2 regions of the Sanguibacter massiliensis genome follow, and region 1 is predicted to be linked to the other one. Evidence: predicted binding sites of a transcription regulator. Region 1 holds the regulator's gene; the other holds the start of a gene.

Evidence for each region. The regulator LexA, encoded in region 1, represses DNA repair genes until DNA is damaged. The targets are predictions, from matches to a motif close to TCGAACANNTGTTCGA.
Region 2: the regulator LexA is predicted to act here: its motif matches at 8,156-8,171, upstream of C1729_RS12680 (HNH endonuclease signature motif containing protein).

What each region holds. Positions count from the first base shown of each region.
Region 1 covers NZ_LT964979.1:1,030,739-1,042,600, reverse strand. Annotated here, with positions in the region: gene C1729_RS04865 (class I SAM-dependent methyltransferase) at 1-292, opposite strand, end outside; gene hflX (GTPase HflX) at 441-1,946, shown strand; gene C1729_RS04855 (ATP-dependent DNA helicase) at 1,987-4,029, shown strand; gene C1729_RS04850 (L-lactate dehydrogenase) at 4,086-5,075, shown strand; gene lexA (transcriptional repressor LexA) at 5,176-5,910, opposite strand; gene C1729_RS04840 (LysM peptidoglycan-binding domain-containing protein) at 6,108-6,476, shown strand; gene nrdR (transcriptional regulator NrdR) at 6,641-7,147, shown strand; gene C1729_RS14530 (DUF5302 domain-containing protein) at 7,391-7,567, shown strand; gene serA (phosphoglycerate dehydrogenase) at 7,724-8,920, opposite strand; gene C1729_RS04825 (HelD family protein) at 8,987-11,278, opposite strand; gene C1729_RS04820 (PAC2 family protein) at 11,407-11,862, shown strand, end outside.
Region 2 covers NZ_LT964979.1:2,749,765-2,761,626, reverse strand. Annotated here, with positions in the region: gene C1729_RS12720 (LysR substrate-binding domain-containing protein) at 1-893, opposite strand, end outside; gene C1729_RS12715 (ABC transporter permease) at 978-1,739, opposite strand; gene C1729_RS12710 (ATP-binding cassette domain-containing protein) at 1,792-2,514, opposite strand; gene C1729_RS12705 (sensor histidine kinase) at 2,719-3,987, shown strand; gene C1729_RS12700 (response regulator) at 4,017-4,685, shown strand; gene C1729_RS12695 (DUF5997 family protein) at 4,894-5,301, shown strand; gene C1729_RS12690 (class I SAM-dependent methyltransferase) at 5,355-6,635, shown strand; gene C1729_RS12685 (LLM class flavin-dependent oxidoreductase) at 6,775-7,644, opposite strand; gene C1729_RS12680 (HNH endonuclease signature motif containing protein) at 8,185-10,083, shown strand; gene C1729_RS12675 (FKBP-type peptidyl-prolyl cis-trans isomerase) at 10,263-10,664, opposite strand; gene C1729_RS12670 (Bax inhibitor-1/YccA family protein) at 11,193-11,862, opposite strand, start outside.

The DNA.
Region 1 (11,862 bases):
GGTCGAGCGCGCGCTCGTTGACGTCGACCGCCCACACGCGGGTGCCCGGCGCCTCGAGCGCCATCGTCAGCGCGACGGGACCCCAGCCGCAGCCGAGGTCGAGCAGGTCGCCCGTCGCCGGCGGCTCGGGAACCGTCCGCAGAAGCACCCGCGTGCCGAGGTCGACGTGCCCGGGGGAGAAGACGCCTGCGGCGGTCTCGACCTCGAGCTCGCGGCCCGCGAGCGTCACGGTGACGTGACGGCGCTCGTCGGCCGAGGCGGGTGAGGCGGTGAAGTAGTGGTCCTCGGTCACCCCGCGAGCCTAGTGCGTCGGACGACACGGGCAGGCGCCGCACACGCGTGCGGTCCGTGCGTCCGGTCACGCCGCGCGCGAAATCGATGGTGCCCGGGCCCGTCGGCGTGACACGCTGGACGTGCACCGCCCCGACGGAAGGACCTCCATGACGCATCCCACCCCCGAGCCCTCGCGCACCGAGCGCGACATCGCCGACGACGTCGTCGCGCGCGTGCTGGCCCGGGCGGGGACCGCCGTCGACGAGGGCAGCACGATCCACACGTCAGCGGACGGCGAGCAGCTCGACCTCGTCGAGCGCGCCGCGCTGCGCCGCGTCGTCGGGCTCTCGACCGAGCTCGAGGACGTTACCGAGGTCGAATACCGCCAGCTTCGGCTCGAGAAGGTCGTCCTCGTCGGACTCTGGCACGGAAGGTCGGCGCTCGACGCGGAGATCTCGCTGCGCGAGCTCGCCGCGCTCGCCGAGACCGCGGGCTCCGAGGTGCTCGACGGGCTGCTCCAGCGCCGTCAGACGCCTGACCCGGCGACGTACCTCGGCAAGGGCAAGTCTGCGCAGCTCGCGGAGATCGTCGCCGCGGTCGGAGCGGACACGGTCATCATCGACGGCGAGCTCGCGCCCTCGCAGCGCCGCGCTCTCGAGGACGTCGTCAAGGTCAAGGTCATCGACCGGACCGCGCTCATCCTCGACATCTTCGCGCAGCACGCGAAGTCGCGGGAGGGCAAGGCCCAGGTCGAGCTCGCGCAGCTCGAGTACCTCCTGCCACGCCTGCGCGGCTGGGGCGAGTCGATGTCTCGTCAGGCCGGAGGTCAGGTTGGCGGCGCGGGCGCAGGCATGGGCTCGCGCGGACCGGGCGAGACGAAGATCGAGCTCGACCGGCGGCGCATCCGCGACCGCATGGCGAAGCTCCGCCGCGAGATCGCCGCGATGGCCCCGGGTCGCGAGGCCAAGCGGGCCTCGCGGAAGAAGGGTGAGGTCCCTGCGGTCGCGATCGCGGGATACACGAACGCCGGCAAGTCGTCGCTGCTCAACGCGATCACGGGCGCAGGCGTGCTCGTCGAGAACGCGCTCTTCGCGACGCTCGACCCGACGGTGCGGCGCACGCAGACGGCCGACGGCCGCGTCTACACGCTCGCCGACACGGTCGGCTTCGTGAGGTCCCTGCCGCACCAGCTCGTCGAGGCATTCCGCTCGACGCTCGAGGAGGTCGCTGATGCGGACCTCCTCCTCCACGTCGTCGACGCGTCCCACCCGGATCCCGAGGGCCAGATCGCTGCGGTGCGTGAGGTGCTCGCCGACATCCCTGGGGCGCTCGACGTGCCCGAGGTCATCGTCCTCAACAAGGCCGACGTCGCGAACCCGGACGTCGTCGCACGGGTGCGCGGTCGGGAACGACGGACGCTCGTCGTCTCGGCGCACACGGGCCACGGAATCCCCGAGCTCCTCGCGTACATCGCCGCGGCGCTGCCGCGACCCGACCGCGACATCGACCTCACGGTGCCGTACACGCGAGGCGACCTCGTCCACCGGATGCACCACGAGGGCGAGATCGACCTCGAGGAGCACACACCCACGGGTACGCGCCTTCGGGGACGTGCAGGAGAAGCGCTCGCGACAGAGCTCGAGGCCGCTGCGGTCGCCCACAGCCCGTCCTGAGGGAAGCCCGCGGCCGTGCGGTCGTGCGTAGGATGACGCGGTGACCCCGACGCCCGACGACCCCGAGACCGACGTCGCCCGGGAGGTCGGACCGCTTCTCGAGGCTGCGGTCGCGGCCCTCGGCGGAAGCCCCCGCGAGGGGCAGCGCACCATGGCGGAGCGGGTCGCGACGTCGCTCGCGACCGGCGAGCACCTGCTCGTCCAGGCGGGCACCGGCACAGGAAAGTCCCTCGGCTACCTCGTCCCGGCGGTGCACCACGCGGTGACGGCCGGCGAGCGGGTCGTCGTCTCGACCGCGACGCTCGCGCTCCAGCGGCAGGTGCTCACACGCGACCTGCCGCTCGTCGCGGACGCGCTCACGGACCATCTGCCGCGCGCGCCACGGATCGCGCTCCTCAAGGGCTGGCAGAACTACCTGTGCCTCCACAAGGTCGCGGGCGGCTACCCGGAGGAGCCGGGGACAGCGCTCTTCGACCTGCCTGACGCCGCCTCGACACCCGACCCGCTCGACGACGACGGCCCGCGCGACGAGAGCGCGATCAAGCGCCTCGGACGCGAGATCGTCCGGCTGCGCGAGTGGTCCGAGGAGACGACGACGGGCGACCGTGACGACCTCGTGCCGGGCGTGAGCGCCCGCGCGTGGCGGCAGGTGTCGGTGACGAAGATGGAGTGTCTCGGCAACCGTTGCCCCCTCGTCGAGGAGTGCTTCCCGGAGCGGGCGCGCGCGCACGCACGCGAGGCCGACGTCGTCGTCACCAACCATGCGATGCTCGGCATCGCGGCCTCGGGCTCGCCGGGCGTGCTGCCCGAGCACTCGGCGCTCGTCGTCGACGAGGCGCACGAGCTCACGGACCGCATCACGAGCCAGGCGACGCTCGAGCTCTCGACGATGTCAATCGACCAGGCTGCGCGGCTCGCGCGTCGCCAGGGCATCGCGACGGCCGCGCTCGACCGTGCGGCCGCTGATCTCGGCGCGCTCCTCATGGACCTCCCCGAGGGACGTTTCCCGCACGGGCTGCCGGAGGGCGTGCAGGCGGCGGTCGGCGCGGTGCGCGACGAGGCGCGCGAACTGCTCACCGCGCTCAAGCCCGAGCCGAAGTCCGACGCGGACGGGGCGCTCAAGGTTGCGCAGGCGGGGGTGCTCATCCTCTTCGAGACCGCGGAGCGCATGGCGGCGGACCCGTCAGGACACGACGTCCTGTGGTGCTCGCGAGGCTCGTGGGAGGCGGGCGGTGCGACGCGCCTGCACGTCGCCCCCATGAGCGTCTCGGGGCTCGTCCGGACGTCGCTTCTCGCGGAACGCACGGGGGTGTTCACGTCGGCGACGCTGAGCCTCGGTGGTTCGTTCGAGCACGTCGCGCGTTCGCTCGGGCTCGGGACGCCCGACGGCGACGGTCCGGCGACGCCGTGGGACGGCATCGACGTCGGCACGCCGTTCGACTACGCGAAGCAGGGCATCCTCTACATCGCGCGTCACCTGCCCGCGCCAGGGCGCGAGCCCGCGACGGAGGCGCAGCTCGACACGATCGCAGAGCTCGTCGAGGCTGCGGGCGGCCGGACGCTCGGTCTCTTCTCGTCACGACGCGCGGCGGAGACGGTCGCCGCTGCGATGCGGGAGCGGCTCGACGTCCCGGTGCTGTGCCAAGGCGACGACGTCCTGCCGACGCTCGTGCGGCAGTTCGCCGAGGACGAGGCGACGTGCCTCTTCGGCACGCTCTCGCTCTGGCAGGGTGTCGACGTGCCGGGCCGGTCGTGCAGCCTCGTCCTCATCGATCGCATTCCCTTCCCGCGGCCTGACGATCCCGTGCGCTCGGCGCGCACGGAGGCGGTCGCGGCGGCGGGCGGCAACGGGTTCATGTCGGTGTCGGCGACGCATGCCGCGCTCCTCCTCGCCCAGGGCGCGGGACGTCTTGTGAGGACGTCGACGGACCGCGGCGTCGTCGCGGTGCTCGACTCGCGGCTCGCGACCGCACGGTACGGGAGTTTCCTCACGCGCTCGATGCCTCCGCTGTGGCCGACGACGGATCGCGCGGTCGTCCTTGCTGCGCTGAGACGGCTCACGGCCGACGGCTCCGATGGCTAGGCTGGCTTGGACACGCAGGTCGCTCGCGCGGCCGGCCGCTCAACCCTGGAGGAACGATGCCGAACATCACGCCGCACCCCGACGAGCACACGAAGCTGCGGACGACGAAGCTTGCCGTCGTCGGTGCTGGAGCGGTCGGCTCCACGCTCGCCTACGCGGCGCTCATGCGTGGTGCCGCCCGCACGGTCGCGCTCATGGACATCAACGCCGCCAAGGTCGAGGCCGAGGTGCTCGACCTCTCGCACGGCGTGCAGTTCGTACCTGAGGCCCAGGTCATCGGCTCGGACGACGTGTCGGTGTGTGCGGACGCCGACGTCGTCGTCGTCACTGCGGGCGCTAAGCAGAAGCCGGGTCAGACGCGCACGGAGCTCGCGGGCGCGACGATCGACCTCATGAAGAAGATCCTGCCGGGGCTCGTCGCGGCTGCGCCGAACGCGGTCTACATCATGGTGACGAATCCGGTCGACGTCGTCACGTACGCGTCGCTGAAGATCTCGGGCCTGCCGCCGAGCCAGATGTTCGGCTCCGGCACCGTGCTCGACACGTCACGGCTGCGCTTCCTCATCGCTCAGCACTGTGGCGTCGCGGTCCGCAACGTCCACGCCTACATCGCAGGGGAGCACGGCGACACGGAGATCCCGCTGTGGGACTCTGCGACGATCGGAGGCGTGCCGCTCCTCGAATGGAACCGCCAGTCCGAGCACCACGGCCCGCTCAATGACGGGGACCGGGCCCGCATCGCGGACGAGGTCGTCAACTCGGCGTACAAGATCATCGAGGGCAAGGGTGCGACGAACTACGCGGTCGGGCTTGCGGGGACGCGCATCATCGAGGCGATCCTCACGAATGAGCACTCGGTCCTGCCGGTTTCGTCCCTCCTGACGGACTATTACGGGATCTCGGACGTGTGCCTGTCGGTCCCGTCGATCGTCGGGCGTCGTGGCGTCTACGAGCAACTTCAGGTGCCGCTGTCGGACGCCGAGTACGACGGTCTCAAGGCGTCCGCCGACCACCTGCGGGCGGTCGCCCGGGAGTTCGGCTTCTGAGCATGAACGCAGCATGACGAAGGCCCCTCCGCGGAGGGGCCTTCGTCATGTCGTCACGATGCAGCGAATGCAAGGTCCGGCAGGTGTTGCGCGTTCGGCGTCAGAGCGAACGGAGCACGGAGACGACGCGTCCGAGGATCTGGGCGTCGTCGCCGGGGATGGGGGCGTACGCGGAGTTCTGGGGGAGCAGCCAGACGTGCCCCGAGGTGCGCTTGAACGTCTTCACCGTGGCCTCGCCGTCGATCATCGCCGCGACGATCTCGCCGTTCTCGGCGACGGGCTGGCGGCGCACGACGACCCAGTCGCCGTCGCAGATCGCAGCGTCGACCATTGAGTCGCCCTGGACTTTGAGCATGAAGAGGTCGCCGTCGCCGACGAGCTGCCGGGGGAGCGGGAAGACGTCCTCGACGACCTGCTCGGCGAGGATCGGTCCGCCCGCGGCGATCCGCCCGACGAGGGGGACGTACGACGGTGCGGGGCGGGAGTCGTCCTCGGCGGCGGAGTCGTGGGCGATGCGGGGCTCGGCGCTGGACGCAGGCGTGGACGGGACGGCCGTCGCCACGACGCGGGCGTCGTCGGACTGGACGATCTCGAGAGCGCGCGGACGGTGCGGGTCGCGACGCACGTAGCCCTTGCGCTCGAGCGCCTCGAGCTGGTGCTTGACGCTCGACGGGCTTGTGAGGCCCACGGACGCCCCGATCTCCCGCATGGTCGGAGGGTAGCCACGCTCGTCCAGGGACGTGCGGATGCACTCGAGCACGGCGCGCTGACGCCCGGTGAGAGCGCGGCTCGCCGCGGCGGCGGGCGAGATGGGCCCTGGGGTGGTCTGCGTCACGTGATGCTCCCTCGTCGACCCCCGAATGTCGGAGGCTCGTGGTCGGCTGTCCCTCGTCAGCCTAGGGGAGGACGCGGGCGGGTTCAAACATTCGTTCGATCGTGTCTCGACATCCTGTGGCGACCCTGCTAGAAATAGAACAGCAGTTCGACGAACAGGCGTTCGAGCATCGGCTCGACCGACGAAGGAGCATCGAGATGAGCACCATGAGCCTGGCAGCCTCGCCCCGCACGGCCCGTGTCGCGCCGGCGGGTGCTGAGCTCGCGCCGCTGCGTCTCACCCGGCGCGGCCGGATGGTCGTCGCTGTCCTCGTCGCCTTGGTTCTCGGCGGCGTCGCGCTCCTCTTCGCCAACGGCGCGACCGCTGACGTCCCCGAAGGTGCGCGCGCTGTGACGGTGCGGACCGTCGGCGCGGGCGAGTCGCTCTGGGCGATCGCGTCCTCCGTGACGGCTCCGGGCGCGGACGTCCGTGACGCGCTGCGGGAGATTGCCGATCTCAACGGGCTCACCGGTCCGACGCTCGCGGCGGGGCAGCAGCTGGTCGTCCCCGTGCAGGCGGTCGGCTGAGGCACCGCGTCCGGTCTCGGCTCGCCCCAGCGGGCACCGCTGCGCTGCCGCTGCGGTTCGAGGTCGTTCCTCGGCGTGGGCCCGTGGGCGCGCCGCCTTGCACAGCCCCGGGCGTGGGCCTAAGGTCGCGGTGCCAGCCGAAGTGACATCCCGTGAGGACGCTGATGCACTGCCCGTTCTGCCGGAACCCGGACTCCCGAGTCGTCGACTCGCGGACCTCGGACGACGGTCTCTCGATCAAGCGTCGCCGCCAGTGCCCCGAGTGCGGGCGGCGGTTCTCGACCGTCGAGACGTCGAGCCTCACCGTCGTCAAGCGGTCCGGCGCGACTGAGCCGTTCTCGCGCGACAAGGTCGCCGCGGGTGTCCGTAAGGCCTGCCAGGGGCGTCCCGTGAGCGACGACGACCTCGCTCTGCTCTCGCAGCGTGTCGAGGAGTCGATCCGTGGTGCCGGCAGCGCCGAGATCGACGCCAACGAGATCGGCCTCGCGATCCTCGGGCCGCTGCGCGAGCTCGACGAGGTCGCATACCTCCGGTTCGCGAGCGTGTACCAGGACTTCGGCTCGCTTGAGGACTTCGAGGCTGCGATCACCGCACTGCGCGCCGACCGGGAGGACGCCGCTCGCACGGACCTAGCCGACGGGTCGTCGGTGTCGGCACCGTCCGCAGACTGACGCGGCGCAGGCCGGCGCGACGCGGACCGACGCGACGCACACTGGCGCGACGCGTACCTTCACGACGCAGACTGACGCGACGCGTTCCGACGCGATACGGACTGACGGGATGCTGGGGGTCCCGACGCGGGCGCGTCCGCATGCCGCCACTTCCCGCGACCGCGCGCAAAAGGGGTTGGCGCTCAGCTCGCGGACGCGAGAAGGTGGAGTGCCGCACCCGCGGCACCTGACGAGGAGGCGCCCATGGCTGACCACGACGATCGTTCCGTCCCTGAGGACGTCAAGGAGAAGTTCCGCGCGGCCCTCGCCGCGAAGAAGGGCAACGAGCGCTCTGCCGAGGGGGCTGCGAACACCGGCTCCGTCCACGGGTCCGAGACCACGGGCAGCACGCAGCGCACGTTCCGCCGCAAGTCGGGCTGAGTCTCCCGGCCCTGCTCGCGTGGCACGGCTCCACTCGACCGCCTCGACGGGGCGGGCGTGCTGCGCCGTCGCCCGTACGCGACCGGACCCGCGCCCCCAGGGGGCGCGGGTCCGGTCATGTCTGAGGCACGTTCGCCGGAGCCCCGGCGCAGGGTCCTAGTCGAGGACGCGGAGCCTCACGGTCGCCTCGAGTTGCGTGAGCTCGGCGACGACGTCCGCCGAGACGTCCGATCCTGCGTCGGTGACGACGTAGCCGATATCACCACGCGTGCCGAGCAACTGGCCCTCGATGTTAACGTCGTGCGCCGCGAGGATCTGGTTGACCTTCGCGAGGACGCCGGGAACGTTGCGGTGGAGGTACGCGATGCGGCTCGCACCCGTGTTCTCGAGCGCAAGGTTCGGCAGATTGACGGAGAGTGTCGTGGAACCTGTCGTGAGGTAGTCGCGGATCTTCGTCGCGACGAACTGGCCAATCGCCTCCTGGGCCTCCTCCGTCGAGCCGCCCGTGTGCGGGGTGAGGATGACGTTGGGAAGGCCCTGGAGCTCGGAGACGAACGGGTCGCCCTTGCGCTTGGGCTCGTGAGGGAAGACGTCGACGGCGGCGCCGACGATCCGACCCGCGTTGATCTCGTCACGGAGAGCCGCGTAGTCGGGGACGAAGCCGCGCGAGAGGTTGAGGAAGATCGACCCCTGCTTCATCCGCGAGAAGTGCTCCGCCGTGAACATGCCGGCGTTGCCCGCGCGGCCGTCGACGTGGAGCGTGACGATGTCGGACACCTCGAGGAGCTCTTCGAGCGAGGCCATGCGCCGGGCATTGCCGAGCGCGAGCTTTTCGGCGGAGTCGTAGAAGACGACCGACATGCCGAGGTTCTCTGCGAGCACCGAGAGCTGGGTGCCGATGTTGCCGTACCCGATGATGCCGAGGGTGCGGCCGCGGACCTCGTGGGCCCCCGACGCCGACTTGTTCCAGATGCCCGCGTGCATCTCGTCGTTGAAGACGGTGAGGCGCCGCGTGAGGGCGATGATGTCGGCGATCGCGATCTCGACGACCGAGCGCGTGTTCGAGAACGGCGCGTTGAAGGTCGCGATGCCGCGCGTCGCGGCTCCGGCGAGGTCGATCTGGTTCGTTCCGATGCAGAACGCGCCGATGACGCTGAGCTGCGGCGCGTGCTCGAGCACGCGCGGCGTCACCGTGGTCTTCGAGCGGATGCCGAGGATGTCGACGCCGTCAAGGGCGGCGATGAGGTCGTCCTCGTCGAGGGCGCCGGTGCGGTTGACGACCTCGATGCCATGAGACGTGAGGATCTGGGTCGCGAGCGGATGAAGGTTCTCGAGGAGAAGAGCGGTAGGCACGGGGCCAGTATCGACCCGTCCGCGGGTCGGACCAAACGCAGTCCGCACGATGGACCCGGCGGTCCGTCAGGGTGCAGCGACAGCCTCCGCGATGCGAGCGGGAAGGTCGTGCGAGTGCACGAGGTGGAGCCGCTGCGTCGGGCGTGTCATCGCGACGTAGAGGTCGGACGGGGCGAGCTCGTCGGGCTCGACGAGCACGACGACGTCGTACTCGAGACCCTTGACCGTCCGCGGGTCGACGACGGAGACCGGGGCGTCGAGCTCGTCGTCACCGCGCGCGGCCCGCAGCGCGGCGTCGGGGAGGACGTCCCGCAACGCGGCGCGGAGCGCCGCCGACCGACGTGGCTCGGCGACGACGGCGACACGGCCGACGCCGTCGGCCGTGGTCCCGGACCGGACCTCAGCCGCGACGACGCGCGCTGCCTCGTGCGCGACGTCCCTCGACCAGTGGACGTGGAGCGCGTCGTCGACCTCGCGGGCCGACGTCATGGGAGAGACCGGGAGATCCGCAGCGAGGGCGGCGGAACGGGCTGCGTCGGCGACCACCGCGGGCGTCCGGTAGTTGACCGTGAGCTCCTCGAGGCGCCAGGCACCACGCAGGGGACCGTCGAGCATCGCGCGCCACGACCGCGCGCCGCCCGCGGCCGACGTCTGCGCGACGTCGCCGACGATCGTCAGGGAGCGGGTCGGGACGCGCCTCAGGAGCGAGCGCCACGCCATGGCGGTGAGCTCCTGCGCCTCGTCGACGACGACGTGACCGTACGTCCACGTCCGGTCGGCCGCGGCGCGCTCCGCGGTCGTGAGCGACGTGCCGCCCGCGGCGAAACGGTCCGCAAGGACCTCGGCCGAGACGAGAGCCCCGGTGCCCGTGCCCTTGAGGACCTCCTGCGCGTACTCGAGGTCCCGGGCCCGTGCCGCTGCGTCGGCCTTCGCCTGGGCGCGCTCCGCCTGGTCGTCCTCGCCGAGCAGCTCGGCGGCCTCGTCGAGCAGCGGGACGTCCGAGACGGTCCACGGGGAGCCCGGCTCGCGCGCGAGCGCTGCGCGCTGAGCCTCGGAGAGGTGCGGCGCGGCCTCGGCGAGCCGGTGCGGCTTCGCCCACAGGTCCTCGACGAGCCGCTGCGGGGTGAGGGGGAACCAGGCGAGGTTGAGCGTCACCCGCACGTCGCGGTGGGCGCGCAGGTCGTCGAGGACCATGCGGCGGTCCTCCTGCTCGAGCTCGACGCCCGTCGCTCGCCCGTACTGCGTCGCGAGCCGCGAGAGCATCTCCTTGACGAACGTCACGCGGGCGACGTTGTGCGGCTTGTTCGTGCGGCGAGCGCGCGCGGCGGCCTCCCGCACGTCGTCGCGACGGAGGACGAGGTCGACGCCCTCGAGCCGGAACGGGACGTCGTGCTCCGGGATGCGCTGCCGGGCGCGAACGGCACGCGCGACGACGCGTGCCATCGACGCGTCGCCCTTGAGCCGGGCCGCGAGGTCCGTCGGTTCCTCGGCGCGCGCTGAGACGCCCGGCAGGAGGTCACCCATGGTGGTTGCGACGACCCCCGTCTCGCCGAGCGACGGCAGCACCTGGTCGATGTACCGCAGGAACGCCGAGGACGGGCCGACGAGGAGGACGCCCGAGCGTTCGAGGACTCGGCGGTGCGCGTAGAGGAGGGAGGCGGCGCGGTGCAGCGCGACCGCGGTCTTGCCCGTGCCCGGGCCGCCCTGGACGACGAGCGCGCCCGCGAGGTCCGAGCGGATGATGCGGTCCTGCTCGGCCTGGATCGTCGCGACAATGTCGTTCATGCGCCCCGTGCGCTGCGCAGCCATCGCGGCGAAGAGTGCTCCCTCGCCCGAGAGATGGACCTGCTCGTCGCCGAGCGCGTCGAGGTCGAGGACCTCGTCCTCGAGCGAGACGACCTGCCGGGCGCGCGTCACGAGGTGACGGCGGCGCAGCACCCCGTCGGGGTGGACGGCGGTCGCGCGGTAGAACGCCTGGGCCGCAGGCGCTCGCCAGTCCGTGAGGATCGAGCTGTGCTCGTCGTCGGTGAGCCCGATGCGGCCGATGTGCCGGACCTCGCCGTCGGTGAGGTCGAGGCGGCCGAAGCACAGGCGGTCCTCGACGGCCTCGAGCTGGGCGATGCGGTCCTCGTAGAGCGTCGCGAAGGCGTCGCGCTCCGACCTGTTCTGCGGCGACCCCGACGGTCCCGAGCGGCGGACCTTCGCGAGCCGGCCGCGGGTCTGCGCCCGCAGGGTGTCGAGCCGGGCGTACAGCCGGTCGACGACCTCCTGCTCGGAGAGGATCTCGGACGAACGGGACGTTGACACCGGGCCTCCTGGGTCGGGGACGGCGCGACCTGCGCGCACGTGGCCATCCATTATGGTCCCTTGCGGGAGTCCCGGGTTCCGGCAGGTGGCCGCACGGCACGGACGGGAATGCTCTGAGCGCGACGTGCGTTGTCACGCGTGAGGCCCTGGACGGGGCCCGGACGGACGAAGGAGGACCGGTGCTCGACCCGACGGACCTGTACGAGATCGACGAGAGCGTTGCGGCGCGTCTCGGTGCGCACGAGGGCGGCACCGGGCCGGTCCTTCTGCACGCGCTCGAAGGCTTCGTCGACGCGGGCCGGACCGCCGAGCTCGTCTCGGACCACCTCGTCGACGCGTTCGAGACGGAGCGGCTCGTGACCTTCGACGCCGACGAGCTCCACGACTACCGCGGACGGCGCCCGCTCATGGACTACGACGAGGACCGCTGGACGTCGTACGCGGCGCCGCGGCTCGTCGTCGACGTCGCACGGGACGCCGAGGGGACGGCCTTCCTCGTCCTCCACGGCTCCGAGCCGGACCTGCGCTGGGAGCGTGTCGCGACCGGGCTGCAGCAGGTCGTCGACCGTTTCGGCGTCTCGCTCGTCGTCGGTGTCCAGGGCATCCCCATGGCGACGCCTCACACGCGTCCGGTG
Region 2 (11,862 bases), 1.7 Mb from region 1:
GCCGTCGCGCCCGTCGTCCGGCCGCCGTCACGCCCTGACGACCCCTGCGCCGCCTGGTCCGCAGCCTGGTCCTGCGCGGCGGCGCCGCGCGAGCTGTGGACGGAGCGGCCGCGGACGATGCCGACGAGCTCCTCGCACAGCGGGTCGCCGTCGTACGCGGGCCACGCGAGGCTCACGCCGGACGTCGGCCCGTCGGTGAGGGGCACAGCGACGACGTCGCGCCGGTGGTGCAGTCGCGCGAGCGACATCGGCAGGACGACGACGCCGACGCCCGACGCGACGATCTCGACGGCCTCCTTGGCGTGGCCCGGGCGCGTGTAGCCGGGCACGCCGGGGGGTGCCCCCGTGACGGCGGTCGGCTCGTCACCCGACGCGAGGGCGTCCCAGTCGAAGCGGTCGTCGAGCGGGTGCCACACGGTCTCGGCCACGAGGTCGTCGAGCGCCACGTCGTCGGCGAGCGAGAGCAGGTGCTCCTTGCTCACGACGACGACGGGCACCTCGTCGTAGAGCGGGATCGCGTGGAGGACGCGCTCGTGGCCGTCGTGCGTCGCGACGGGCCGGCGCACGAGCGCGGCCTCGACGTCGCCCGCGCGGACGGCGGCGCCAGCGTCGTCGGTCGGCAGCGGCACGAGCTCGAGCGGGACGGTGAGGCGCGCACGCCACGTCCGCACCCACTTCGCGGGGTTGACCCCGGGGACGAACCCGAGCCGGAACGCAGCGGGGCCGTCGGGACGCACCTCCATGGGCGGAGTCTCCCCGCGCGCAGTGTCCTCGAGCCGGGCCTCCTCGGACCCAGCGTCGTCGGACCGGGCCTCCTCGGACCCAGCGTCGTCGGGCCGGGCCTCCTCGGACACAGCGTCGTCGGGCCGGGTGTCGTCTGGGGCGTCGTTCACATGTGAAGACTAACGGGCGCCCGACGCGTGACGGCCGGGGTCCGCGCGCGGACCCTGGCCGTCACAGCCCCCTGCGGGCCTCGGTCAGAGGTCGCCCTTGAGGAGGCGCCACACGCCGATCCCGCCGGGCACCGCGATCCAGAGGAACGACGCGGACGCGAGCTGCGCCCACTGCGTCCCGGTGAGGGCGAGGCCCTCAATGAGCGGCACGGTCGCGTTGCTGAGCTCGAACCAGGGCAGGGCGTCCCGGATCGGCGAGATGAACATCGTCACGAACCCGAACACGGACGGCAGGATGAGGTAGGTGATGATCGCGAGCGGCGTTGAGCGCAGCAGCAGGCCGAAGGCGGTGCCTTGGAGGACGACGAGGACGAGCGTGAGGAGCGTCCCCACGAAGACCCCGCCCTCGATGTCCCACACGGCGGTCTCCCCGCGGACGGCAGCAGCGCCGAGGAGGACGACGGCGGCGACCGCGACGGCGACAACGAGGAGGACGGCCGTGGTCGTGAGGGCCGCCGCGATCTTGCCGGCGACAACACGGCCACGCCGCGGCTCGAGCGCGAACGTCACGGCGAGTGTGCGCTGCGAGAACTCGGACGTCACGGCGAGGATCGCGAGGATCGGCATGAACATCGCGAGCCCCATGCTCGCGGAGCCGTTGACGAGGAGCCCGAACGTCAGCTCCGAGTCTCCGGGCCAGATCGCCATGACGACGGACATGCCGACGACGGCGAGGGCGATGAGGCCGAGGAAGACGGCGCCGGCGCGGGTGTTGACGACCTTGCGGTTCTCGGCGCTCCAGACGCGCAGGAAGGGGACGGGTGCGTGGGCGAGCAGGGCGCTCATCGGAGGTTCTCCTTGCTGGACGGGGCGGGGACGGGCAGGGTGACGCGGGCGTTCACTGCTGGATCCGCTCGCGGTCGGTGCCCGCGGTGAGGCGCACGAACGCCTCCTCGAGGTTGCCGTCGGACTCGACGAAGCTTGCGGTCGTGCCTTGCGCGAGGACGCGTCCGTGGCCGACGACGACGACGTCGTCGCACACGGTCTGCATCTCGGTGAGGAGGTGGCTCGAGAGGAGGACGGTGCGTCCCTCGGACGCGAAGTCGCGCAGGAGGGTGCGCATCCAACGGATGCCCATGGGGTCGAGGCCGTTGGCGGGCTCGTCGAGGACGACAACCTCGGGGTCGCCGAGGAGCGCGAGGCCGAGGCCGAGGCGCTGGCGCATACCGAGCGAGTAGGTGCGGGTCCGGCGCTTCGCCTCGGCCGGGGTGAGGCCAACGATCTCGAGGACGTCGTCGACGCGGCTCGCGGGCAGGCCGAGGATGCCGGCGGCGAGCCGCAGCTCCTCGCGGCCAGTGCGGCCCGCGTGAAGGGCGTCGGCGTCGAGCATCGTGCCGACGTTCCGCCCAGGGTTGGGCAGGGAGGCGTAGGGGCGACCGGCGATCGTCACGCTCCCGGACGTCGGGCGGACGAGCCCGACGAGAGTGCGCAGCGTCGTGGTCTTGCCGGAGCCGTTCGGACCGAGCAGGCCCGTGACACGGCCCGGGAGGGCCGAGAACGAGGCGTCGTCGACCGCGGTGACGCGGCCGAAGCGCTTGGTGAGGTGCGTGACTGTGATCATGGCTCCACGTTCCCGCCAGCGGGGCCCGCGAGGCATCGGTCCGCCGTCGACGTGCGCGACGACGACGGTCGCGAGCCGACCTCCCCTCCGGTCGCGGATGCACCCTCCCACGGTCGCGAGCCTCCGACCCTGGTCGGAGGTCGCGGCGCGCACCCCCTCCTGCGGTCGCTCCACGCCGCGCCGTGCGCTCAGTAGGCTCGTGGGGTGCGTCTTCCCCCCGTCCTCGCCCGGCTCGCGGCCAAGCCTCCGGTCCCGGCGCCGCCGCTCACCGTGTGGGGCCGCACCTGGCGGTTCGTCCTCGTCGTCGTCGGCGCGTTCGTGGCGTTCGGCGTCACGCTGCCGGAGGCTGCGGGCACGAGCATCGAGTACACGACGACGCCGCGCGAGGCCTTCGACTTCGCGCTCGGCGCCCTGTCGTGGGTGCTCATCTGGTTCCGCCGACGGTGGCCGTTGACGATCGCGCTCGTGCTCACCCTCATGACGACGTTCTCCGCGACGGCGGCTTTCGCCGCGACGCTCGCCGTCGTCTCGGTGTGCGCGCGCCGCCGCACGATCGAGGTCGTCCCGGTGACGGTGACGTACTGCGTGGCGTCGTTCACGTCGTTCTACCTGGTCGACGGATTGCCGGACATGCCGTGGTGGGTCGTCGTGCTCACCCAGGTCGTCTCGACGGTCCTCGTCGTCGGCATCGGCCTGTACATCGGGGCGCGGCGCGAGCTCGTGTGGACCCTCCAGTCGCGTGCCGAGGCCGCGGAGCAGGCGCGGGCGACCGACGCGGAACGGGCACGCGCCCAGGAGCGCGCGGCGATCGCCCACGAGATGCACGACGTCCTCGCGCATCGCGTGTCGCTCGTCGCGATGCACGCAGGGGCGCTCGCCTACCGCACGGACCTCTCGCCCGAGGAGGTGCGGGAGTCGGCGGGCATCGTTCGTGACAACGCGCACCGCGCGCTCGAGGAGCTGCGGGAGGTCCTCGGCGTCCTGCGCGTCGGCACGGAGGCGAGCGCGACCGACGCCCCGCAGCCGACGCTCGAGCGGATCGACGACCTCGTCGCGGACGCGCGCGCTCTCGGCGCACACGTCGACTTCGGCATGACGCCGTCCGTGACGGACGAGGCGGCGACGCTCGCAGGCTCGACGGCCCGCACCGCATACCGCGTCGTCCAGGAGGGACTCACGAACGCCCGCAAGCATGCGCCGGCGTCACCCGTCGTCGTGCGGATCGTCGGATCGCCGGACGACGGGCTCACCGTCATGGTCCGCACGCCGGGCACGCGCGGCATGCCGGGGCTACCTGCCCGTGCCGACGCGGCGTCGGTGCTCGGGATGGCCCTCGACGCGCGCCTGCCGGCGTCGGGCCACGGGCTGCGGGGCCTCCACGAGCGCGTGACGCTCCTCGGCGGCACGCTCGACGCCGGCGACGACGCGACGGGCGGTTTCGTCGTCCGCGCGTGGCTGCCGTGGTCACGGTGAGCCCGACGGTTCATGAGATCCTCAGCACCATGAGCGACCACGTCCCGTCCCGCGTCCGCGTCGTCGTCGTCGACGACGACGCCCTCGTGCGCTCCGGCCTGCGCATGATCCTCGGCGGCTCCCGCGAGATCGAGATCGTCGGCGAGGCGGCCGACGGGCTCGAGGCCGAGGACGTCATCGCGGCCACCTCCCCCGACCTCGTCCTGCTTGACGTGCGCATGCCGCGCCGTGACGGGCTCGCGACGGCCCGCGCGCTGCGGTCGCGCTGGCCCGCGCTGCGGGTCCTCGTCCTCACGACGTTCGACACCGACGACACGGTGCTCGAGGCCCTGCGGCACGGGGCCGACGGTTTCCTCCTCAAGGACACGCCGCCGGACCGCCTCGTCGACGCTGTCCTGCGCACCGCCACGGGCGAGCCGATCCTCTCGCCGACCGTGACGAGCCGCCTCATCGCCGCCGCGACGGGCGACGCGCCGTCGCGCTCCGCCGAGGCTCTCGAACGGCTCGCGCAGCTCACGGAGCGGGAGCGCGAGGTCGCGCTCGCCGTCGCGCGCGGTCTGTCGAACACCGAGGTCGCGGCCGAGCTCTTCATGAGCGTGCCGACCGTGAAGTCGCACGTCGGGCGCATCTTCACGAAGCTCGACGTCGACAATCGCGTGCAGATCGCCAACTGCGTGCGGGACGCCGGGCTCGGCTGAGAACGCCGCTCCGCAGCGAGGCCTGCCTCCTGCTGTGCTGTGCGGGCTCGCTCGTGCTGGGTCGGTCACGACGAGGGTGCCGTCCGCGACGATGATGTCACGCGGGTGCGCGTGTGCGGGGCCGGTGACGACGGCATTCCGCCGTCGTGGTGGGGGGAGCCTCTTCCTGCTCGGTAGGATGGTCCCCGTGAGTAAGCACCCTCAGGCGATGAAGGCCGCGACCGCGGCGAAGAAGCTGGGCGTCTACCTGCCCGCGACGCCGGAGGAGTTCCAGCAGCGTTTCATCACGCGCGACGAACTCGACGCGTGGCAGACAGACCCTCCGCAGTGGCTCGTCGAGCTGCGTCAGAACGGACCGCACCCGCGTCCGGTCGTCGCGGCACGCCTCGGGGTCTCGATCTCGGGTCTCGCGCGCGGCGGCGTCTCGGACGCCCTCACAACCGAGCAGATCACCGAGCTCCGCGAGAAGAACCCCGAGTGGCTCGTCCGCGAGCGCAAGATCCAGGCCGAGGTCCGCGCCGAGGAGGAGCGCATCCGCGAGCGTGACGCGCAGCGTGGCACCAAGGGTGACCCTGCGCGCGGTGCGCAGGGGAAGGGCGCTCGCGACGCCCGCTGAGCGTCGTCTCATCGTGCGACGGGGCCCCGCCTCCGGTGCGGGAGAATCGACGCATGGCCCACGCCCTCCCTGCCGACGTCCTCGCGATGCTCGGCGCCCTCCGGCGTCGCCCTGACGTCGAGGCGCCCGAGCTCGTCGCGGCCGACGCCGCCGACCGGCTCGTCCTCGCTGAGGCGCGCGAGCTCCTCACGTCGTCGGGTCCGGGCGAGGTCGCGGTGCTCGACGACGGCTACGGGGCGCTCGCCCTCGGCGCGCTCGCCCTCGGTGCTCCGGATGTGCGCGTCGCGACGGACACGGTGACGAGCGAACGGGCGATCCACCTCAACGCGGCGGAGGTCGCGAGTTTTGGGCTGGCGAACGACCACTCGCGCGTGCACGTGGTCGCTCCCCTCGACCCGGCGTCGGTCGCGAGTCTCCGGCTGCCGGTCGACCCCTCGCGCGTGCACGTGGTCGCTGCCCTCGACCCGGCGTCGGTCGCCGGGACCCGGGTCGTCCTCGCGCGTCTCCCCCGGTCGCTCGACGCGCTCGCCGAGCTCGCGGACCTCGTCGCCGACCATGCGGCGCCGGACGTCGTGCTGCTCGCGACGGGTCGGCTCAAGCACATGAGCCGCAGCATGAACGACGTGCTCGCGGTGCGCTTCGCGGAGGTGTCAGCGACGCTCGCGCACGGCAAGGCGCGGGCGCTCGTCGCACGTCGCCCTGTCGCGGCACCGCCTGGGCACCTGAAGTTCCCTCGACGGGCGCGCGTCGAGGTTCCCGCCGGTGCGGGACTCGACGGGAATCTCGATGTCGTCGCGCACGGCGCTGCCTTCGCGGGGCCGAACCTCGACATCGGCACGCGTGCCCTGGTCGAGGTCTTCGACGAGCTCGTCGGGTCGAGCGCCGCGCCGGGGCTCTCACCGGTGCGGGTCCTCGACCTCGGATGCGGAACGGGTGTGCTCGCGACCGTCGTCGCCCTGCGTGTCCCCCACGCGCACGTCGTCGCGACGGACCGCTCCGCGGCCGCCGTCCTCTCGGCGGCGGCGACGGCTGCGGCGAACGGCGTCGGCAACCGGGTGACGACGCTGCACGACGACGCGGCGGCGTCCGTGCCCGACGCATCCGTCGACGTCGTCGTCTGCAACCCGCCGTTCCACGCGGGCACCGTCGTGAGCACGGACATCGCCGAGGCGATGTTCCGCGCGGCCGCACGCGTGCTGCGGCCCGGGGGCGAGCTGTGGGCCGTGTGGAACTCCCACCTGCGATACCGACCGTCGCTCGAGCGGGTCGTCGGCCCGACGACGCAGGTCTCGCGGACACCGAAGTTCACGGTGACGCGGTCGGTGCGGCGCTGAGCGCCGGGCAACAGAGCGCCGGGCAGCAGAGCGTCGGGCAACAGAGCGCCGGGGAACAGAGCGTCGGGCAGCTGAGAGCGAGCGCCTCGCACGTCCCGGTCCGACGGACCGGCGTGCTCACGCCGGACGCTCCGCCGGCTCAGTCCAGCGTGAGCCGTTCGAGGATCGCGGGGTCGCCCGCGTAGATGCCGTCCGTGCGCGGTCGGTGGACGACGACGTCGGTGAAGCCGAGCTCGGCGGCGCGCCCGACCATGTCGTCGAACTTGCCGACGGACTCGAGCGAGTACGTGAACGTGTCGAGGTTGAGATAGCGCGGGAAGAGCTCGTGGTCGGCGACGGCGTCGCTGCGGCCGGCACGCTCGAGCGCGTCGTCGAGTCGGCCGCTGAGGGTTGCGAGGCTCTGCCACCACGCGTCGACGTCGTCGACCTGCTCAATGCCCGTCGTCACCCAGCCCTGGCCGTGGCGGACGACGACGTCGAGGGCGCGCGGGCCGTTGCCAGCGACGAGCATCGGCGGCGGGGCGGCGAGCGGTCCCGGGTACGTGCGGGCGCCGACGGCGGTGTAGAACTCGCCGTCGTGGTCGGTGACGGGCTGCGTGAGCATCGTCGTGAGCAGGTCGCAGAACTCGTCGAGGCGACGGACCTTCTGCCCCGGGGTGAGCGGCTCCTGCCCGAGCACCGCCGCGTCGAAACCGCCGCCGCCTGCGCCGAGGCCGAGGAGCATGCGGCCACCGGAGATGTCGTCGAGCGTGAGGACGTCCTTGGCGAACGTCACGGGGTGGCGGTAGTTGGGGGTCGCGACGAAGGTGCCGAGCTGGATCGTCGTCGTGGCGAGCGCCGCGGCGGTGAGCGTCGGGACAGTGGCGAACCAGGGCTCGTCGGCGAGCGAGCGCCACGCGAGGTGATCGTACGTCCACACGTGCGCGAAGCCCAGGTCCTCGGCGTCGCGCCACATGGGCGCGGCCTCGGTCCAGCGGAACTGGGGGAGGATGCACAGGCCGACTCGCATGGGTCGAGAGTAGCCCGGGGTGTGGGGTGTGGAGCGCGGGGTACGGAGCACGGGGTACGGGGGCACTGAGCGCGTGCCACGGCGCGCGTGGCGCGGGGCGCGGCGCTCGGGACGCGGCGCTCGGGACGCGGGGTACGGAGCGCGTGCCACGGCGCGCGTGGCGCGGAGCGCGGCGCTCGGGACGCGGGGTACGGAGCGCGGGACGCGTCTGCGGGCGCGGGGCTGCGGACGCGGGGTACGGAGCGCGGGGTATGGAGCGCGGGACGCGTCTGCGGGGCGGAGCTGCGGACGCGGGGCTGCGGACGCGGGGCTGCGGACGCGGGGCTGCGGACGCGGGGCTGCGGACGCGGGGCTGCGGACGCGGGGCTGCGGACGCGGGGCTGCGGACGCGGTCTCCCTGCGACAGAGCCGCATCGTCGCTCGCGTCCAGGGCGCCATGCACACCCCACCCTCACCTCACCCTCTCGCGCGATGCATCTCACCCCGATGCCAGCGACTTGCGACGAACAAATCGAACACCTGTTCGGTAGAATCTGTCATATGGCGGACGAGCAGGGTCGCGTGCACCGCGATCGCAGCGATGCTCCCCCACCCGACAGCCACGCGGCCTGGGTGGAGGAGGGCATCCGCCTGCGCGAGCTCCAGGACGTCGTCCTGCGCGCCGTCGAGCAGGCCGAGCGCACCATCCGGACGGCCGCCGCGATGAAGGCGCGAGCCCTCGCGCACCTCGGCGTGCTCGCCGACCAGGAGGCGGCGCACGCGGAGCGCGTCCCCGACATCGCGCTCGCGTCCTCACGAGCGGTCGAGGCCGCGCACCGCTCAGGTATCGCGGAGGTCGCCACGACACTCCGCATGCCGGAAGGCTCGGTGAGGCGCGCCTGGGAGGACGCGCGGACGACCGCCGAGGAGCACCCCCGGCTTTGGAAGGCGCTCCTCGACGGCCAGGTCTCGGAACGGCACGTCACGGTCGCGCTCGAGGAGCTCACAACGCTTCCGCCGGAAGCGCGTACGACGCTCGAGTCCGAGATCCTCGAGAAGGCTCCGACGGTTACGGCCGCCGGTCTCCAGTCGTTCGCCCGGCGCCGTCGCGAACTGCACCACCCGGAGTCGGTCGACGTCCGGCACCGTCGCGCACGCGCAGGTCGTCACGTGCTCCTCACGCCGCCACGCGACGGTATGTCGACCCTCACGGCCCATCTGCCAGCGGTCGCCGCGCACGCGATCTACAACCGTTGCACGGATGCCGCGATGGCGGCCCGCTCCCCCGAGGACCCGCGGACGCTCTCCCAGCTCCGCGCCGACGCACTCATGGCGTATGCACTCGCCGACAGCGCCCTGCTCATCCCGCATCACGACGCTGGACACGGGACGTCGGCGGCGCGGGTACGCGAGAGCGCGCAGGACCAGGCTGCTGCCGATGAGTCCGGAGACGGTCCGACGCCGGCCGGCCAGGCGGCCACAGGACAGGCACCCGGCGCTCAGACGCGGGCCGGTCAGACACCGGCCGGTCAGACACCGGCCGGTAAGACTCCGGCCGGTCTCACCGGCAGCCAGCAGCGCATGCTAGAGGCCGCTCACGCGGAGGCCCTCGGGGACGACGATGCACACGCTGCGTCCGCGGCCTGCGACATCGATATCTACGGCATCGTGCCGACAGTTGCCGTTCTCGTCCCCGTCGACTGGCTCGCCGAGGACCCGCTGCTCCACGGCGACACTGACGGGCCAGGTCCTGACGTCGAGCATCGGGGCGCGGCGCACGGCGAGCATCGAGACGCGGCGCACGGCGAGCTCGTCGGGGCGGGCCCGATCGACCGGGACACGGCTCGAGCGCTTGCCGCACAGAGTCCGTCATTGCGGCGAATCCTCACCGATCCGCACACGGGAGTACCGCTCGACATGTCGAGGTCGACATACCGCGTCCCGTCGCACCTGCGCGTCTTCGCGCAGCTCCGCGACGAGACGTGCCGGTTCCCGCTGTGTCGCCGTCGCGCCGAGGCGTGCGACCTCGACCACGTCGAGGCTTGGGAGGAGGGCGGGTCCACGTCCGCGTCGAACCTCGCTCACCTCTGCCGGATGCACCATCGACTCAAGCACGCAGGATCCTGGTCGGTCCAGGTGGCCGACGAACCAGGCGCAGGACGGCTCCGCCCCTCGACGCTCACTTGGACCTCACCCACAGGACGCGCCAGCACGACGCGCGCCGCGATCGGCGGGGCCAACGACATCACTCGCGGCACCCCGCCCACAGATCCGCCGACGCCATCACAGGCGATGGCCACCACGGGCATGATCGCCGATCCCCGCGCGAACACCTCAGAAGTGCCGCCTCACGCTTCGGCCGAGGACGAGAACCAGGTCGGGAACGAAAACCAGGGCCGCGCACCGTCCGGCCCTTCAAGCGACACCGGAAGGGCCCCCGACGACCCCGTCCCCTTGTGACGGTTCCCTGGGCACCAGACGAGTCTCTGACTCCTGATGAGCCTCTGACTCCTGACGAGTCTCTGGGTACGGCGGACCCGGTGGCGCGACAGGCCACGTCACGACGCTCCGGGACGTGCCCAGATACACCTCGGGGGCGGCCGCGATGGCCGCCCCCGAGGACAAACGCGCTGCTGCGCTCAGTTGGTGCCGAGGATGTCGACGACGAAGACGAGGACGTCGTCGCCACCGATACCGGCCTGCGGGACGCCGCGCGAGCCGTAGCCGTGGTGCGGCGGGATCGAGAGGAGGACGCGCGAGCCGACCTGCTTGCCGACGAGGCCCTCGTCCCAGCCGCCGATGACCCGGCCGAGGCCGATCGGGAAGTCGATCGCCGAGCCGCGGTCGTAGGAGTTGTCGAAGACGTGCCCGCCCCACGTCTGGCCGAGGTAGTTGACGACGATGTTGTCGCCGGCCTCGATGGTGTCGCCCGTGCCCTGGACGAGGACCTGGACCTCGAGCTCAGCGGGAGCCTCGGTGTCGGGGAAGGTCAGCACCGGCTTGTCGCCGAAGCCGCCGGATGCCTGGGGAAGGGTTGCCACGGTGTCGAACCTCTCGTCGTGGTAGCGCCTCGCGGTCGCGAGGCCTCGGTCAAGGGTAGTGGGCCGGGCGCAGGTCTACACGTGGTGCCGCGCAGTGCATCCATCGCTCCCCCAACCGTGCTCCCAGCGCGGGCCTCCCCCACTGTGGGCAGCCCGACGGCCGGCGTGCCAGCCCGAGTACCACCGCGGACGGCCAGACGGCCATCCCGGTCAACACGGCCAGACGGCCATCCCGGTCGACACGGCCAGACGGCCATCCCGGTCGACACGGCCAGACGGCCATCCCGGTCGACACGGCCAGACGGCCATCCCGGTCGACACGACCAGACGGCCATCCCGGTCGACACGACCAGATGGCCACCCCGGTCAACCGAGGACCACCGTGGGCAGCCCAACGGCCCCCGCAGGCAGCCTGAGGCACAGTGCGCTGCAGCGCATGCAACGACGCGGCTGCCCCGGAAGAGGGGCAGCCGCGTCGGGAAGCGTGCAGCCGCGTTGGTCAGTGAGCCGTCGCGCCTGGTGCTGACGTCAGTCGCGACCGGCGAGGATCGCGAAGATGCGCAGGAACTCGACGTACAGCCAGACGAGCGTCACGACGAGGCCGAACGCGAACGCCCAGGCGAGGTTGCGGGCGACGCCGACCTCGACGCCGTGCTTGATCTGCTCGAAGTCCATGACGAGCGAGTAGGACGCGAGGAGGACCGCGACGGCACCGATGATGACGCCGAGCGGGAAGTCGGCGATCTCGACGCCGGAGCGCAGACCCCAAGCGGTGTCGGTCGCGCCGAAGAGCATGAGCCCGAGGTTGACGAGCGAGAACGCCGCGTAGGAGATCATCGCGATGAAGAACATCTTCGTGAGCTTCGGTGAGGTGCGGAGCTTGCCGCTCTTGAATCCGATGAGGACGACGGCGAAGGTGACGACGGTCGCGATGAGCGCCTGCATGGCGACGCCCGGGTAGATCGTGTCGAGGAAGACCGAGAGTCCACCGAGGAAGACACCCTCGGCGACGGCGTAGCCCATGATGAGCGCGGGGCTCGGCGACTTCTTGAAGATGTTGATGAGCGCGAGGACGAAACCGATGATCGCGCCGGCGATGTACAGGCCGGGCATCGCGGGCGACAGCTGCCAGGAGACGGCTGCCGCGATGACGACGAGCGCGAGGAGCCCGCCGGTCTTGACGATGACGTCGTCGTAC